2 regions of the Brevibacterium sp. LAARM2_SD2 genome follow, and region 1 is predicted to be linked to the other one. Evidence: predicted binding sites of a transcription regulator. Region 1 holds the regulator's gene; the other holds the start of a gene.
What was found. The regulator LexA, encoded in region 1, represses DNA repair genes until DNA is damaged. The targets are predictions, from matches to a motif close to TCGAACANNTGTTCGA.

Region 1 (3,406 bases):
ATCTTCGAACTCGCCGAGCGCTTCTGCGATCCCGGCAAGAACGACGTCGTGTGGCTGAGCCGCAGCACCTTCCGCGAACGCGAGACGACGAACCTCGTCGTCGCCCCGCTGAGCGTGGCCGGGACCATGCGCAACGGGATCTTCGAGGACTCCACCGTCGTCGCGACCTCGGCGACGCTCGCCCTCGGTGGGAACTTCGACGCCGTAGCCGCCTCGCTCGGTCTCTTCGGACCGGATGCGCCGAGGTGGGACGGCCTCGACGTCGGCTCACCGTTCGACTACGGCCGGCAGGGGATCATCTACGTCGCCTCTCATCTGCCCAAACCCGGTCGCAGCGGGCTGAGCGAAGAGGCGCTGGCCGAACTCGAAGCGCTCGTCACCGCGTCCCGTGGCGGGGCGCTCGGACTCTTCTCCTCGAAGGCGGCAGCGAATGCCGCCGCCGAGCATCTGCGAGCCAAGGTCGATGTTCCGATCCTCCTCCAGGGCGAGGACGGTCTGCCGTCGCTCGTCTCCCGGTTCGCCGCCGACGATGAGGCGTGTCTGTTCGGGACGATGTCGCTGTGGCAGGGCGTCGACGTGCCGGGGAGGACGAACCGGCTCGTCATCATCGACCGGATCCCCTTCCCGCGCCCGGACGATCCGCTCATGCAGGCGCGGGCCCGCGACGCCGACAAGCGCGGTGTCAACGGGTTCATGGCGGTGAGCGCGACGCATGCCGCACTGCGCCTGGCCCAGGGTGCCGGGCGCCTCATCCGCTCGACGGCCGACAAGGGAGTGGTCGCAGTGCTCGACTCGCGGCTGCGCTCGGCTCGGTACGCCGGATACCTCGTCAACTCGATGCCGCAGATGTGGCCGACGACGGACGCGCAGCTCGTCCGCACGGCCCTCGGTCGCCTCGCTGACGCGAAGGACGACGGCGCAGCCAAGGGATGAGGTCCTCGGGGCCGGGTGGTACAGTTCGCGCCATGGCGCGCAAACGGAAGAAGAAGCCCCAGCGGAAACACTGGCTGGCGAGTCTCCTCACGGGTCTCGCCCTTTTCGCCGCCGGGGGAATCGGACTGCTCATGGGTGCCACCTATCTCAACGTCTGGCCCGTTGCGGCCTTCGTTCTCGGCGGTGCTGCCATGGTGCTCACCCTGGTCATTCTGCTCGGAATGGGCGACTCGACGCAGGGCTATCCGACCGCCGACTCCCTGACCGATGTGCAGAACAGCCCCTGAACGATCCCAGTATCTGATTCAGCTGCGCCGCAGATCCGTCGCGCGGTTTCGCACGCACAACCCTCAGCGGCAATCACCCCGCGCAGCTTCGCACGCCCTACGCGGAGCCGCTGATCCACCGCGTGCACGGGTTGTCCGTGCAGCTGTGTGGGCGGGATTCGAAATCTAAGCCCGCCGAGGCGGTCGAAGGGCACCCGGAGCGCGAAGACCACCGCGGCGCCGCTGATACACCGCGGAGCTTCGTAGGCCCTACGCGGAGCCGCTGATCCACCGCGTGCACGGGTTGTCTGTGCGGTTGCGTGTGCGGGATTCGAAATCTGACCCCGCCGAGGCGGTCGTGCCCTGCCGCCGAGGTGGTCGTCCGCGCCCGGGGACCCTGCGGAACGCACGAATGCCCCCGACCGTGACCGGTCGAGGGCACTCGTCGCCGGGCGCTGGCAGTGCTCGAGCAGGCGAACTGTGCAGGCAGTGCCCGCGATATGCGCAGTCGCTCCGCGCAGGCCGTGCCCGGTAGCAGCTCTCAGAGGCGGCGGATGACGGCGACGACGAGACCCATGATCTGCGCGTACGTGCCGTCGATGGGGTCGTAGTCCTTGTTCTGCGGGAGCAGCCACTGACGTCCGGCCTTGCGCTTGAGCGTCTTCACCGTCGCCTCGCCGTCGAGGAGGGCGGCGACGATCTGTCCGTTGTCGGCGGTGTGCTGCTTGCGCACGACCACCCAGTCGTCGTGACAGATGGCCGCCTCGATCATCGAATCGCCGACGACCTTGAGGAGGAACATCTCTCCGGAGCCGACGACCTGCGTCGGCAGGGAGAAGACGTCGTCGACCTCCTGCTCGGCGAGGATCGGACCACCGGCGGCGATGCGGCCGACGACGGGGACCTGGACGGTGTTGTTCGCAAGCTCCTCGTACTTCGCGCGCTCCGCCTCCTCCTCTTCGAAGGGATTGACGACCTCGATCGCCCGAGGGCGCTTGGGGTCGCGACGGACATAGCCGAGCCGCTCGAGCTGCGAGAGCTGATGCGCCACGCTCGAGAGCGATGCGAGCCCCGCGGCCTCGCCGATCTCGCGCATGCTCGGCGGGTAGCCGTTGGTGACGACGGCGCGTTCGATCGTCTCGAGGACGAGCCGCTGCCGGGGGGAGAGTCGGAAGTCGCCGGCTCCGGTCGGCCCGTCGGGGATCTCGACCTCGTCCTCTTCGCTGCGCGCAGCCGCGATCTCGCTGGCCACATCCTCGTTGCGCGGCCTGCCTCTGCCTCGTTTGTTCTGCACCATTGCCTCTTCCCCTTCGTTCTAATCCCACCGGTCGAAGCGCTTCGAGAGATCTCGTGTCAGTGCCGCCTGGGATGGTTGTTCGAGATCGATCAACAACGCTGGTTCTCGCTCATTGTCTCATAAATGTTCGAGATGGACTGGACATTTGTTCGATTGGCATGTTGAATAGAACAGACGTTCTACCCATTGCGGATGGAATCGTACGAAGAAAGAGGTAAAGCGATGTCTGAGAAGAATCACGAAATGCGTCTGACCGTCCGCGGCCGCCGCGCCGTGCGCCTGCTCCGCACCGCCCTGTGCGCTCTCGCCATCATCGGCGGAACGCTCTTCATCTCCACCCAGACGTTCACCGCCGAGGCGGTCGCTGAGGGAGAGGTCGTCGGAGTCGCCGCTGACGCCGTCGTCGTCGGCGAGGGCGAGTCGCTGTGGACCGTGGCCTCGAACCTCGGTCTCGACCGCGACACCCGTGAGGTCGTCGCCGACATCGTCGAGCTCAACCACCTTGACAGCCCTGTCGTCCACCCGGGCCAGAGCCTCGACGTTCCCCAGCGCTAAAATCGGTGTGTGGGAAACATCGACTCTCTGCCGGTCCGCTCCGACCTCGTCGGTCAGCAGCCCTACGGCGCTCCGCACCTCAACGTTCCGGTGCAGCTCAACGTCAACGAGAACGCCTATCCGATCCCCGAGGTCGTCACCGAGGCGATGCGCCGGGCCGTCGACGGCCACCTCGCCGGACTCAACCGCTACCCCGACCGGGAGTTCACGGCGCTGCGTGAGCACCTCGTCACCTACCTCGACGGCGTCAACGAACGGGCGGGCGGCTCGTTCGACCTCGTCCCGGAGATGATCTGGGCGGCCAACGGCTCGAATGAGGTCCTCTCCCACATCGTCCAGGCCTTCGGCGGCCCCG
Region 2 (3,406 bases), on a different contig from region 1:
CGGGGGTGCGGGCGCCGAAGTATCCGGTGCCGAGCTCCCAGATGAGGTCGCCGCCGAACTCCTGGTGGTACGGGGAGATCGAGCCCTCGCCGGTGTCCTGGGCGAAGCCGCCCATCGCCGCGCCCTTGTTGAGCGCGCGCACCGCGTTGTCGCTGAGCGAGCCGAAGCTCATCGCGGAGACGTTGAGCAGGGAGATGTCGTAGGGCTGGGTGCAGTCGTTGCCGCCCACCCGGATCCGCGGCGGGGTGGGGGAGTTGGGCAGCGGGGTCGTCGAGTGCATGAGCGCTTCGTAGCCGGTGCGGTCGACGTCGTGCTCGGTGCCGAAGGCGTGCTCGGAGAGGATGCCCTTCGACCGTTCGTAGATCGTCGTGCGGGCGTCGCGGCTGAAGGGTCGGCCGTCCCAGTTCCGTTCGATGAAGTACTGCTGGATCTCCGGTCGGATCGACTCGAGGAGGAAGCGCGCATGTCCCGCGATCGGGTAGTTGCGGAGGATCGAGTGCTTCTTCTGCGTGACGTCCCAGGCGGCGAGTGCTCCGAGCCCGACCGCCGAGGCGGCTGCGGCGATCCGTGCGATGCGCTGTCCCGTGGTCTCACCGGTGACCAAGCGAACGATGGGGAGCTGACCTTTCATTGCGCCTCCTTGGGTTGCGCGTCAGCGCAGGCACCGAGGCGGCGGTGCGCGACGGTGGTCACTGCACGGACTGACGGTGCTGTGGGAACTGACGGCTCTGTGCGGAACTATCGGCTCTGTGGGAACTGATGGGTCTGTGCGGATCTGACGGCTCTGTGCGGGCGGCGAGCCGCGCAGGCCAGCGCGGACGACGTGCACAGATGTGCCTCAAGCCGAGCCTAGACCGCCGGAACGGAGATTTCAGGAAAGGGCCACCTGAGTTTTCGTGAACCCTGGGTGGTCTCGGTGTGCGCGGTGGGTGGTCTCGGCCTGCGCGGTGGGTGTTCGGAGGTGGTGGTGCGGGGTCGGTGTTGGGGTCGGGAGGGAGCGCGAGTCGGGAGTTGGCGTCTGGGGTGGCGGGGAGTCGTGGGTGGAGGGGAGTCGAGGATGGATGCGGAGTCTGGAGATGGGCGAGGCCGGGACGGAACTGCTCGGAGCTCAGGGGCGGGGCGGTCGGCGCAGCGAACCGAGGGTGAGTGCGGTGGCCCAGGGGCGGACGCGGCGGTGGGTGCGGCGGACCGGGACGGTGGGCGCGGTCGGCGCGGCGAACCGAGGGTGCGGTCGGCGTGGGGCGGTGATGTCGGGTGAAGTCGTTGCGAGTTCGATGAATTCCCGACCGCGTACGTCCGTGACCAGCGACTTCTGTCGGCAGGCGGAAATCACTGAGTGAATGAATTCATTGTGAAAAAAGATCGAATAAATTGGGAACAGACTGTTGTGCATGTCACACTCGCGGAGTAGAATCAGACCAACAACGATGAGCGTTGGCGAACGGATCAGGAGTCATGACACTCACCCCGGACAGGCAGAACCACGGGAACGGCGACCGTGCCCGTACGTCGCCTGCGGGGAAGCGGGGATCCGCGTCGAAGCGACCGGGTTCATCTGGGCCGAGTTCTTCTGGGCCGGGTTCATCTGGACCGGGGTCATCCGCAGGCGGCTCGAGTCGACCGACCGGAGCTCCGGAATCGCTGTTCGACCAGCTCAGGGATGCCGGACTCGACCTCAGCGGCAGCATCCACGCCGAACTCTTCGAGGAGATCCCGGCCGTACCGGAAGCTGAGGGTCCAGCGTCGCCTGAGACGTCGATCGCTGAGGCTTCGATCCAGGAGACTCCGGTCGAGGGGGCTCCGTTCGATGGGAATCCGGTCGGCGAGGTTCCCGTCGTTGACGCTCACATCGACGAGGCTCAGATCGGCGAGGCTCAAAGTGATGCGACTCCGGCCGGGGAAGCCCCCGGCGCTGAGGAGCCCGATGACTCTCCCGGTGCCAACGATCCCGATGACTATGGGCATCGCCGCAGCGCAGCGCTCGCGGCCGACGTCTCGGCGCTGTCGGTCGACGAAGACGTAATCGGCCCGGGACCCATCGATGACGACGACCCGGCTGCGGCGGTCGCCGACATGGCTGACACGGGGAACGTCATCTCCGCCTCGCAGAATGCCACGCTCGACACGGGGAACGCCACGTCTGACTCGACGCGCTCTATGCCGGACACGAGGAAGCTGAGCCGGCATCCGCTGCTCACCGATGCGGCCTGGTCCCGTCTGTCCGAGTTCGCGCCCGAAGTCCTCGACAGCATCACGAACCTGACCCGGCTCGAAAGCGAAGTCCGCACCTTCGAACGGCCGGTGGGCCCCGACGACGCGGTGATCCTCGCCGATGCGCTCGAAGCGATCAACCGCGTCAACGCCTCACTCAACGCCGTCACCCTCGCCATCTTCCAGCGAGTCGGAGTGCCCACGGACTTCGGCGCGAAGACGACGAAGGCACTCGTCAAGGATCGTTTGGGACTGTCGGACCAGGAGGCCTATCGGCGCACCGAGGCGGCGAACAACCTCGGCGGACGCGTCGACCTCTCCGGTCAGCCGATGCCGCCGCTGGCCCCCAAGGCCGCAGACGGCCTCCACGAGGGAGTCCTGTCGGCGAACCAGGCGGCGGTCATCGCCGAATGCATGAAACGACTGCCTGCCTGGGTGAGCGCCGAACTGCGGGCCGAGACCGAGGAGCGACTGGTCAAGGAAGCGCCCAACGTCCGCGTCTCCGACCTGCGCGAGATCTTCCAGCGCATGCTCGACATCATCGACCCCGACGGCAAGGAGCCGTCCGAGGGACGCGACCGGTCGGACTACTCGGTTCATCTGCGCGCTCGCCGCAACGGTGACTGGGAGCTGTCGGGTCGGCTCGACCCGATCACCGGCGGCCTGCTCAACGGCCTGCTGACCTCGAGAATCGAGTCATGCCGGACAACCGGCGAGCAGGGCGGCGCGGATGCAGCGAGCGGTCAGGGCGACGCCGGCAGGAATGGCGACGCCGGCAGGAATGACGACCCCACCAGTGATCGCGATGCCAGCCGAGATGGCGGCCTCGGCAGCAGCGGGTTCCCCGGCACCGAGGCGGCCGGCGAGGAGTCACCCAGCGCCTTCGACGTGCTCGATGCGGTGCTCTCCGGCGACCGGCACGATGCGCCGCTGTTCGCTCAGGACGGCACCGGCCAGCGACTTCCGGGCACGGGCACCAGTGCCGATGCCTCGGGAGGAACGGCTGCGATGGCAGGTCACGGCGGTGCGGACGGCAGCGCCTATGGAGTGCGCAGCGACGGCACGACGGTGAGCACGATCGACGCTCAGCCCTCGGCCCGCCGGTGGATCTACGAACGATTCGCCTCCCTGATCGGCAAGATCGAGATGAATCGCCCGAATTCGGGCGCGAGGTACTCGCTCGTCGTCACGGCGA

Region 2: a site for LexA is predicted at 2,012-2,027, ahead of AC2W7K_RS04360 (HNH endonuclease signature motif containing protein). Genes of this name have one in related genera too.

The regions. Positions count from the first base shown of each region.
Region 1 is NZ_JBNFOM010000012.1:74,153-77,558, reverse strand. It holds gene AC2W7K_RS09585 (ATP-dependent DNA helicase) at 1-933, shown strand, start outside; gene AC2W7K_RS09580 (hypothetical protein) at 966-1,220, shown strand; gene lexA (transcriptional repressor LexA) at 1,741-2,496, opposite strand; gene AC2W7K_RS09570 (LysM peptidoglycan-binding domain-containing protein) at 2,740-3,051, shown strand; gene AC2W7K_RS09565 (histidinol-phosphate transaminase) at 3,061-3,406, shown strand, end outside.
Region 2 is NZ_JBNFOM010000004.1:164,010-167,415, reverse strand. It holds gene AC2W7K_RS04370 (FMN-binding glutamate synthase family protein) at 1-631, opposite strand, end outside; gene AC2W7K_RS04365 (hypothetical protein) at 1,597-1,965, opposite strand; gene AC2W7K_RS04360 (HNH endonuclease signature motif containing protein) at 2,074-3,406, shown strand, end outside.